DNA from 2 places in the Pseudomonas nunensis genome. Region 2 is predicted to be linked to the other one. Evidence: riboswitches for the same ligand, from Rfam matches in the RefSeq annotation. Region 2 holds a riboswitch; the other holds the start of a gene.
What was found. A riboswitch is a leader RNA that binds a small molecule or an ion and turns the genes downstream of it on or off. The one in region 2 is predicted to bind cobalamin.
Positions count from the first base shown of each region.

Region 1: linked by a shared signal. The riboswitch ahead of cobO (cob(I)yrinic acid a,c-diamide adenosyltransferase) and the one ahead of cobW (cobalamin biosynthesis protein CobW) in region 2 are both predicted to bind cobalamin.

Region 1 covers NZ_CP101125.1:4,295,858-4,301,354, forward strand. The annotation lists gene bluB (5,6-dimethylbenzimidazole synthase) at 1-503, opposite strand, end outside; gene NK667_RS18720 (cobyrinic acid a,c-diamide synthase CobB) at 500-1,900, opposite strand; gene cobO (cob(I)yrinic acid a,c-diamide adenosyltransferase) at 1,911-2,522, opposite strand; cobalamin riboswitch at 2,604-2,833, opposite strand; gene NK667_RS18730 (hypothetical protein) at 2,988-3,572, shown strand; gene NK667_RS18735 (PQQ-dependent sugar dehydrogenase) at 3,639-4,952, shown strand; gene NK667_RS18740 (O-methyltransferase) at 5,080-5,497, opposite strand, start outside.
Region 2 covers NZ_CP101125.1:3,066,327-3,071,823, forward strand. The annotation lists gene cobN (cobaltochelatase subunit CobN) at 1-1,389, opposite strand, end outside; gene cobW (cobalamin biosynthesis protein CobW) at 1,393-2,454, opposite strand; cobalamin riboswitch at 2,551-2,762, opposite strand; cobalamin riboswitch at 2,949-3,177, shown strand; gene NK667_RS13110 (CbtB domain-containing protein) at 3,296-3,499, shown strand; gene NK667_RS13115 (CbtA family protein) at 3,511-4,218, shown strand; gene NK667_RS13120 (cobalamin biosynthesis protein) at 4,215-4,628, shown strand; gene cobM (precorrin-4 C(11)-methyltransferase) at 4,711-5,457, shown strand.

The DNA of each region.
Region 1 (5,497 bases), 1.2 Mb from region 2:
AAACCCAACAGGTCCGCCAGGGCTTGCGGTTCGAACAGCGAGACCCAGCCCATTCCCAAGCCTTCAGCGCGAGACGCCAGCCACAGGTTCTGGATTGCGCAAGACAGCGACGCCATGTCCATTTCCGGCAAGGTGCGACGACCGAAGATGTGGCGTTCGCGATCATCCATCAGCGCGGCGACCAGTACTTCGGCGCAATCGTTGATGCCTTCGACCTTGAGCTTCATGAACTCGTCGGTGCGCTCGCCGAGGGCCTCGGCGGTGCGGATGCGTTCTTCTTCCACCAGTTGCTGGATCTGGCCGCGCAGGGCTTTATCGCTGATGCGGATGAAGCGCCAGGGCTGCATCAGGCCTACGCTGGGGGCCTGGTGTGCGGCTTCTAGCAGACGGCGCAGCAATTCGGGCTCGACGGTGCCGCCGCTGAAGTGGCGCATGTCGCGGCGTTCGGCGATGGCTCGGTAGACGGCCGCGCGTTCGTCCTCGGAGAAGGCGTTGTCGGTCATGGCCTCTTCGCGAGCAGGCTCGCTCCCACAGTGGACTGCGTTTCTTCAGGCATCCCACCTTCTAATGTGGGAGCGAGCCTGCTCGCGAAGGCGGCCTCAAGATCAGGCGCAAACAGCGCGGCAATCGCCGACGGATTCGACGGAAAATAAAAATGCACATAAGAGGCCGTCATCCGCCCCTCACGATAAACCGCCTCCGCCCCGCGCCCGCCGTTAGGGCTCAAGCCCCGAGCAATCGGCTCCAGCTCCGTGCTGGTCAACGAATGGTGATAGGTGTGCCCACGCAACAGGCCTTCCGGCAACTCGACCGCTTGCAACGCCAATGCCGCCAGACGCTTTTGCATCACCGCATCCCCGGCCAGCAACCCGACCAGTTCAGCGCGAGTACCTTCAACGTCAGTCAACGAATCGAGCAGATAAAGCATCCCGCCACATTCCGCCAGCAACGGTTTACCTGCGGCGTGATGCGCGCGAATCGCGGTCAGCATCGAGGTGTTTTGCGACAGCGCCACATGGTGCAGTTCGGGGTAACCACCGGGCAGATACAGGCTGTCAGCTTCGGGCAATTCGGTATCGCGAATCGGCGAGAAGAATGACAACTCGGCGCCCATCGCTCGCAGCAAATCGAGGCTGGCGCCGTAGGTGAAAGCGAACGCTTCGTCACGCGCCACGGCAATACGCACGCCCGCCAGCAACGGCTCGGCTTCGAGCACATCCGGAGCTGCGAATTCGACGGCCGGTGGCAACGCTACCTCGCAGCTGCTGGCCAACGCATCGGCTGCGGCGTCGAGGCGCAGATCGAGGTCGTTCAACTCGCTGGCCTGCACCAAGCCAAGGTGACGGCTCGGCAATTCGATCCCGGTTTCCCGGGACAGTGCGCCGTACCAGCGCAAGCCTTCAGTCAGGCTGCCTTCGAGCAATTGCGCGTGACGCAAAGTGCCGACGCGGTTGGCGAGGACGCCGGCAAACGGCAGGTCCGGCTGATACTTCGCCAATCCCAATGCCAACGCACCAAAGGTCTGGGCCATGGCGGTGCCGTCGATTACACCGAGTACCGGCACACCGAAGTGCCGCGCCAGGTCAGCGCTGGACGGCGTGCCGTCGAACAGGCCCATGACGCCTTCGATCAGAATCAGATCGGCTTCACCGGCGGCTTCCCACAACAGCCGACGACTTTCCTGCTCGCCGACCATCCACATGTCCAATTGATAAACCGGCGCACCGCTGGCGCGCTCGAGGATCATCGGGTCGAGGAAGTCCGGGCCGCATTTGAACACGCGCACCTTGCGCCCCTGATTGCGATGCAACCGGGCCAGCGCGGCGGTGACGGTGGTCTTGCCCTGACCGGAGGCCGGCGCGGCAATCAGTACCGCCGGGCAATGACGTATGCTTTTCATAAAATAGTATTCACAGCTCGACGCCTTTTTGCGCTTTGATCCCAGCCTGGAAAGCGTGCTTGATCACGTTCATTTCGGTGACGGTGTCGGCCAGTTCGATCATTTCCGGCTTGGCGCCGCGACCGGTGACGACGACATGTTGCATCGGCGGACGGGCCTGCAAATCGCTGAGCACTTGATCGAGATCGAGGTAACCGTGCTTGAGGGCGATGTTCAGCTCATCCAGCACCACCAGGCCGATCGACGGATCGCGCAGCAGTTCACGGGATACTTCCCAAGCGGCTTCGGCGGCAGCGATGTCGCGCTGACGGTCCTGGGTTTCCCAGGTGAAGCCCTCGCCCATCACATGAAAACGCACTTGCTCCGGGAAGCGCCGGAAGAACAGTTCCTCGCCAGTGCTGTTACGGCCCTTGATGAACTGCACCACACCGCACTGCATGCCATGGCCCATGGAGCGGGCGAGCATGCCGAAGGCCGAGCTGCTTTTGCCTTTGCCATTGCCGGTCAGCACCAACAGCAGGCCGCATTCGTTCGGCGAATTGGCGATGCGCTCGTCAATCACGGCTTTTTTTCGCAGCATGCGCGCCAGGTGGCGTTCGTCACGATCGGGGGTATCAGTCATGGGGGAGCTCTCCGTTGAGGCTGGATAACGGCGGGCAGGCACAAGAATAGACGGCAAAAAGCCTGGCATCGCCCACCGTGATGCCGCTGGATGGATCAGGCCGGTCTCCGGGCTCATGAGCGGTTTGCACCGGACTGCGCGCCTTCCCATGTCAGTCGACACAGTGGCTCAAGACGCAGCTTTCACTCATTTACCGTTGCGGGGGCAGCGCCGGGATCGTGGTTGTTCATCAATGAACAACGTCACTCACCGGCTTCCCTGTTTCACTCTGTCGACCACGGCCACAGAGCACCTGAAACAAGCCGCGAAGGTTAGAGGGTTGGGGGTGGAGCGTCAATTAAAGCCGGGACGCCACCGGGCGAATTTCTGCCGTCGATCAATTATCCGACGTCATTCTTGTGCCACACTCTGAGCAGTGATATCAAAGAGCCACAATCTCACAACACAATAATAAGGGTGAGCCACATGCAAGGCATGATCATCAGCAATCCGAAGCTGGAATTCCTGCGCCCGCTGCTGGAACGCTGGTTTGACTGTATCGACCGCTATAACGCTGTGCGCGGCGATAATGATGCACCGTACTGGTTCGACGAAAAAGCCAATATCAGCCTGCTTTCGGCCGCGGCCTGGATGGCGGAAATGGTCACGCTGCAACAGACGCCGACCCGCAAACAGACCGAAGAAGGCGAACGCAATGCTCGCGCCGATCTGTTGATCGCCGCCAGCGAAGCACGCGCTTACCTTCAGGCCACCCAGCGCTGGCCCAAGGTCAACAGCCTGAACCTGACACAAGCCTTGGTCGATATCACCGGCGACGCCAAGCGGATCAGCTACGCCAGCGACCTGAAACTCGGCTGCCTGTTCGTGGCTCCGCAAAAAGCCCAGCAAAGTGCCACCCCCGAAGAACTCCAGGACATGGTCGACGACTTGCAGAAGGAACACTCCTGCGCCGTGGCCTGGTATTTTCCCTACGCCTATCGCAAGTTGCGCAACGAATCCGGCCAGTATCACCCGGGCATTGCGGTGCTGTTCAAAGAGGCCCGTGGCTGATCGGTTGAACCATCGCGGCTGTTTGCTTCTCTAGATTAGATCAGTGCATTCATAGGGAAGATCAGCATGCGCAAACCCCAGCTCGTTCTCGTTATCGCACTCGCCGGAGGGCTTGTTGCCTGCGGCGAGACCTCCAGCCTGCAAGTCACGGACGGCACCGGTCCATCGCCCAAACTGCCAGAACCGAACAAAACCCTGATCCCGACGGTGAATATCGCCCCGGCGATCGGCTGGCCGGCTGGCGCCAAACCGACCCCGGCGGCGGGAACCCAAGTGGCGGCATTTGCTGAAAACCTCGATCACCCGCGCTGGCTCTACGTGCTGCCTAACGGTGATGTGCTGGTGGCGGAAACCAATGCTCCGCCCAAGCCTGACGACTCCACCGGCATTCGCGGCTGGGTGATGAAGAAAGTCATGGGCCGCGCCGGCGCCGGTGTTCCAAGCCCGAACCGGATTACACTGCTGCGGGACAAGGACCACGACGGTGTGGCCGAAACGCGTACGGTGTTCCTGGAAAATCTCAGCTCGCCCTTCGGCATGGCACTGGTCGGCAACGATCTGTACGTGGCCGACTCCGACAAGTTGATCCGTTTTCCGTACAAGGACGGCGAAACCTCCATCACCGCGCCAGCCACCAAAGTTGTCGATCTACCGGGCGGCACGCTGAATCACCATTGGACCAAAAACGTCATCGCCAGCAAGGACGGCAGCAAGCTGTACGTGACGGTGGGCTCCAACAGCAACGTCGGCGAAAACGGCCTGGATAAAGAAGAAGGTCGCGCGGCGATCTGGGAAGTGGACCGAGCCACCGGCAATCACCGGATCTTCGCCTCGGGCTTGCGCAACCCCAACGGCATGGGCTGGGAACCGAGCAGCGGCGCGTTGTGGACCTCGGTCAACGAGCGGGATGAGATCGGCAGCGACCTGGTGCCGGACTACATCACCTCAGTCAAAGACGGCGCGTTCTACGGCTGGCCGTTCAGCTATTACGGGCAGCACGTCGATGTGCGCGTCGAGCCGCAAAATCCGGAAATGGTCGCCAAGGCCATCGCCCCGGATTACGCCGTCGGCCCGCACACCGCTTCGCTGGGCTTCACCTTTGCCGAAGGCAGTAAACTGCCGGCACCGTTCACCAACGGCGCCTTCGTCGGCCAGCACGGCTCATGGAACCGCAAACCGCACAGCGGCTATAAAGTGATTTTCGTGCCGTTCACCGCAGGCAAGCCGACCGGGCAGCCCGTCGATGTGCTGACCGGGTTCCTGGATAAAGATGAAAACGCTTTGGGTCGGCCGGTGGGTGTGGTGATCGATCAGCAGGGAGGCTTGCTGGTGGCGGATGATGTGGGGAACAAGGTTTGGCGGGTTTCGGCGGCTAAATAAAACTCTTCCTGCCAACACCAAACCCAATGTGGGAGCGGGCTTGCTCGCGAAGAGGGTGTGTCATTCAACAATAATGTCGACTGACACATCGCTTTCGCGAGCAAGCCCGCTCCCACATTTATAAGCGTCAGCGTTTGCGGCAAAGCGTTAATCCATCGCCAATCGGCAGCAACGATAAATCCACTCTCGCATCATCCTTCAACGCTCGATTGAGCTTCTGAATCGCCCGCGTGTCGACGCTCTCGGGATTGCTCTCCAGCACCCGTCCGCTCCACAACGTGTTGTCGAATATCGCCAGACCACCCACCCGCAGCAAACGCAGGGCGTGCTCCAGATAACTCGGGTAGTTAGCCTTGTCAGCATCGATAAAGATCAGATCAAACACGCCCGGTTGTTCCAGCTGAGCGAGGGTTTCCAGCGCCGGCGCCAGACGCAAATCGATACGTTCGGCGAGCCCCGCTTCCTGCCAGTAACGCCACGCGATGGCGTTGTAGTCGCCGGGGATATCGCAACAGATCAACGAGCCGTCCTCCGGCAACGCCGCC
Region 2 (5,497 bases):
GAACATAAGCAAATAGTCGTCCAGCGCCAGGCTTTGCATGCACGGGCGCTGGTCGAGGGTGTCGAGGTCATTGCTGATGCCGCCGAGCAGTTGCTGGATCAACGCGGTGCCGTTGTCCGGCAACTCGGCCGGCAGCGGATAGCCTTCTTTATACAGCGCACGCAGGATATTCAGCGCCGCAGCCGGGGTGTCGAGGCCGACGCCGTTGCCGATGCGACCATCGCGGGTCGGGTAGTTGGCGAGAATCAGCGCGATGCGTTTTTCGCCATTGGGCACCCGCGCCAGATCGATCCAGCGCCGCGCCAGTTCGGCGACGAAATCCATGCGCTCCGGTTGCGGCCGGTAGCAGACCACGTCGGACTGACTGCGCTCACTGCGCCAAGCCAGATCCTTGAAGCTGATCGGCCGGCTGATGATGCGCCCGTCGAGTTCCGGCAACGCGATGTGCATCGCCAGATCCCGTGGGCCGAGGCCTTGTTCGCTGGCGCGCCAGCCGGGTTCGTTGTCCTGGGCACAAATCGCCTGGATCACCGGGATATTGCGGCGAAACGGTCGCAAGTGCGGCGCTTCGGGGCTGGATTGGGCGAAACCGGTGGTGTTGAGAATCACCGATGCTTCCACTTCATCCAGCAGGTCCTCGACCACCGTCAGGCAGCCGGGCTCTTTCAAACTGGCCAGCGCAATCGGCAACGGGTTCAGCCCGGCCGCTTGCAAACGCTGACAGAAAACATCAATGAAAGCAGTGTTCGCCGCTTGCAAATGCGAGCGGTAAAACAGCACCGCCGCCACCGGTTGATCGGCCTGCCAGTCGGCTTGCCAATCACTCAGTTCAGCTGGGCTTTTTTGCGGATGGTAGATCGCGGTGCGTGGCAGAGTTTGCGGCTCAGCCCAGGCGTAGTCGCGACCCAGCCAGCGATTGGCCAGGCAACGGAAAAAATCCAGGGCATTGCCCATGCCGCCCTGACGCAAAAACTGCCAGAGTCGATCGCGGTCTTCCGCGCCCACGGTACTGAGGTCACTGAGCTCCGGGTCCGGGCGGTCATCGCCGGGCACCAGGATCAGTTGCACGCCGCGTTCAGACAGTTCGACCAGCCGCTCGACACCATAACGCCAATAAGCGATGCCGCCGTGCAGCGAGATCAGGATCACCTTGGCGTGGCGCAGCACTTCATCGACATACAAGTCCACCGACGCATGGTTCTGCACCTGCATCGGGTTGGCCAAGCGCACACTCGGGTAGTCGTCGGGCAATTGCTGCGCGGCTTCGGCGAGCAGCGCCAGGCTGGAATCGCCGCTGCAAAGGATCACCAGTTCGGCGGGGGTTTGTCCAAGGTCGGCAATGTTGTCATCCGACACGAAACCGCCGGGCTGGGTCCTGAGCAGGTGCATGGCTTAAACGCTGAGCGCGGCGCGCAGTTGCGCTTCGAGTTGAGCGGCGTCCAGTTCCTGGCCGATCAGCACCAGACGCGTGGTGCGCGCTTCTTCGGCGCCCCATTGGCGGTCGAAGTGCTTGTCGAAGCGCGTGCCCACGCCCTGGATCAGCAGGCGCATCGGCTTGTTCGGGATCGCCGCGAAACCCTTGACCCGCAGGATGCCGTGCTTGACCACCAGTTGAGTCAGCGCGTCCATCAGCAGGCTTTCGTCAGCTTGTGGCAGCTCGATCGAGATCGAATCGAAGGCGTCGTGATCGTGATCGTCTTCACCTTCGTGGTGATGATCGTGACGGCTGTGGCGGCTGTCGATGTGTTCTTCGGAGCCGGCGCCGAGACCGATCAGCACGTCGAGTGGCACGCGACCGCTGCTGGCTTCGATAACTTTAACGGCTGGCGGTAGTTCTTCGGCGACTTCCAGGCGCACGCGGGCCAGGTCTTCCGGGCTGATCAGGTCGGCCTTGTTGAGGATGACCAGGTCGGCGCTGGCCAGTTGGTCGGCGAACAATTCGTGCAGCGGCGATTCGTGGTCCAGGTTCGGATCGAGTTTGCGCTGGGCGTCGACTTGATCCGGGAACGCGGCGAACGTGCCAGCGGCTACGGCCGGGCTATCGACCACGGTGATGACCGCGTCAACCGTGCAGGCGCTGCGGATTTCCGGCCACTGGAAGGCTTGCACCAGTGGTTTTGGCAGGGCCAGGCCAGAGGTTTCGATGAGGATGTGGTCGAGGTCACCGCGACGCGCAACCAATTCGCGCATCACCGGGAAGAACTCTTCCTGGACCGTGCAGCACAGGCAGCCGTTGGCCAGTTCGTAGACGCGGCCGTTGGCCTCTTCTTCGGTGCAGCCGATGGAGCACTGCTTGAGGATTTCGCCGTCAATGCCCAGCTCGCCGAATTCGTTGACGATCACCGCGATGCGGCGACCCTGGGCGTTGTCGAGCATGTGCCGCAGCAAGGTGGTTTTGCCCGAGCCGAGGAAGCCGGTAACGATAGTGACGGGGAGTTTGGCCAGTGTTTTCATCGGATGCCCTTTGGCAAGGTGGCGGGCATACGGGACGACGACCGCAGCGATAAAGGCGCGGAAAATTTCGCCACCGGATCACCCCGCCCGGTTGTAGTGAGAATTCGTTTCGAGGCAGGTCTCCTGGCTGACGGTGTGCCGGTCGTTGGACTGGCGTTGGCTGCGCCTTCCCGCGAACCCTTTGGAGGGGTTTGCAGTGGCGTGGCAGCGAACATCACCGTTCACAGTTGCGGGGGCAGCCGCGGCATCGACCGCGTTCCCTTCTTAGCTTCGGCAAACGCCGAAGAACCTCGAAAGCGCAAGGCTACGCATGGTGTGGGGGCGGGTCAATGTTCTGCTGAGTTCTGTAGCGACTGTGATGACGCCTTCGCGAGCAAGCCCGCTCCCACATGGGAATGCGGTTACCTGTGGGAGCGGGCTTGCTCGCGAAGGGCGCGACTCGGTTTCCAACTGAGAACCCATGCCAATTGACTCCCCCGCCCCGCCCATGCTCTCCTACACGCCTTGTTACGGGTGCCCTTCACAGGGTGAAACGGGAAACCGGTGAATCATGTGCTTTACTCTAAAGCCATGTCAGTCCGGTGCTGCCCCCGCAACGGTAAGCGAGCGAAGAATCAGATCCACTGTGCCGGCAGTTCGGCATGGGAAGGTGATTCTTGCAGGTTTCGGCGCAAGCCTTGACCCCTCGTGAGCCCGGAGACCGGCCCGCAACACAAAGTGACCAGTACGATCACTGAATAACAAACCCGCGGTGGGCGGGCGCTGTTTGAACCTCTGCGCGCACGCTCGCAGGGGTTTGCATGCGCTCAATTCACCCGCTGACAGACCAGAGGGAAGCGCCATGTCGATCATCAGCAGCACCGACAGCAGTACCAAGAAAGCCACCGCCAGCACCACAACCACCCTGAGCCAACGCCTGACCGCCGCCGTTTGTGCGTCGATCCTTGGCGCGTGCCTGGTGTATTTCGCCGGTTTCTCGCACATCGAAGCGGTGCACAACGCCGCGCACGATACCCGTCACAGCTCCGCGTTCCCGTGCCATTGAGACCTGCCGACATGATCAAGCGTATCGCGCAAACCGCAGGTTTCACCGGGCTGCTGGCCGCCCTGCTGCTGACCCTGCTGCAGAGTTTCTGGGTCGCTCCGCTGATTCTCCAGGCGGAAACCTATGAAAAATCCGAGCCTGCCGCAGTAGTTGCTCACGAGCACGCCGATGGAGCCATGGCCGCACACACCCACGACGCCGAAGCCTGGGAGCCGGAAGACGGCTGGCAGCGCGTGTTGTCCACCACCGGCGGTAATCTGGTGGTCGCCGTCGGTTTCGCACTGATGCTCGCCGGTCTCTACACCCTGCGCGCCCCGACCAAAACTGCTCAGGGCCTGCTCTGGGGCCTGGCCGGTTACGCGACCTTCGTGCTGGCGCCGACCTTGGGCCTGCCGCCTGAATTGCCGGGCACTGCGGCTGCCGATCTGGCACAACGGCAGATCTGGTGGATCGGTACTGCAGCGTCCACCGCTGTCGGCATCGCGCTGATCGTGTTCAGCCGTCACTGGCTGATGAAGATCCTCGGCGTGGCGATTCTGGCGGTTCCGCACGTCATCGGCGCGCCGCAACCGGAAGTCCACTCGATGCTGGCCCCGGAAGCTCTGGAATCGCAGTTCAAAATCGCTTCGCAGTTGACCAACGTAGTGTTCTGGCTGGCCCTGGGCCTGATCAGCGCCTGGTTGTTCCGCCGCAAAAGCGATGGTCAATACCACGCATGACTGAACAAGGCACAGCGCCGACTTTAGTGGTCGGCCTGGGCTGCCAGCGCGGCTGCCCCGCCAGCACATTGCGGGCGCTGCTCGATCAGGCACTGCAGGCGCATCACATCGAACTTCGCCAGATCAAGGCCTTGGCCAGCATCGACCTGAAGCGTGATGAACCGGGCCTGATCGAGTTAGCCGCGCAGCTGGGGCTGCAGGTGATGTATTTCAGCAGTGAGCAATTGGCCGGTTACCAATTGCAACTGAGCCATCAATCGCAGATCGCGTTTGAACGCACCGGCTGCTACGGCGTCGCGGAAAGCGCCGCCCTGGCCCTGGCTGAACACCTGGCCCAGGCACCGGCGAAGCTGCTGATTTCCCGACAAAAATATGCCCAGGCCACCCTCGCATTGGCCAGTGCTGCATAAAATCCCCGATAATCCCTGCCTCGATCATGAGCAATCTTCATCTGAAGCCTTGCCCAGCCCCTTTTTTCCATAGGAACTGACGATGACCGTCTACTTCATTGGCGCAGGTCCCGGCGACCCGGAACTGATCACCGTCAAGGGCCAACGGCTGATTCGCAGCTGCCCGGTGATCATCTACGCCGGCTCCCTGGTGCCGGTCGCGGTGCTCGAAGGCCACCAGGCGCAAACGCTGGTCAACAGCGCCGAGCTGCACCTGGAACAGATCATCGAACTGATCAAGACCGCCCACGGCAACGGTCAGGATGTCGCGCGGGTGCATTCCGGTGATCCGAGTCTGTATGGCGCGATTGGCGAGCAGATTCGCTACCTGCGAGAGCTGGGTATTCCGTTTGAAATCATCCCTGGCGTCACGGCGACAGCGGCTTGTGCGGCGTTGCTGGGAGCGGAGTTGACGTTACCCGATATCTCGCAAAGCGTGATTCTGACTCGCTATGCCGACAAGACCGCGATGCCGGCCGGTGAAGAACTGGGCAGTTTGGCGCAGCACGGGGCGACCATGGCGATTCATCTGGGGGTCAATCATTTGGAGAAGATTCTGGCCGAGTTGCTGCCGCATTACGGCGCGGACTGCCCGATTGCGGTGATTCACCGGGCGACGTGGCCGGATCAGGATTGGGTGGTCGGGACTTTGGCGGATATCGCCGGGAAGGTTGAGGCCAAGGGGTTTCGGCGCACGGCGTTGATTCTGGTGGGTCGGGTGTTGGGAAGCGATCACTTTAGCGAGTCGTCGCTTTACCGCGCGGGGCATGCGCATCTTTACAGGCCCTGAAGCACTTGTGGCGAGGGGGCTTGCCCCCGTCCGGGGGCGA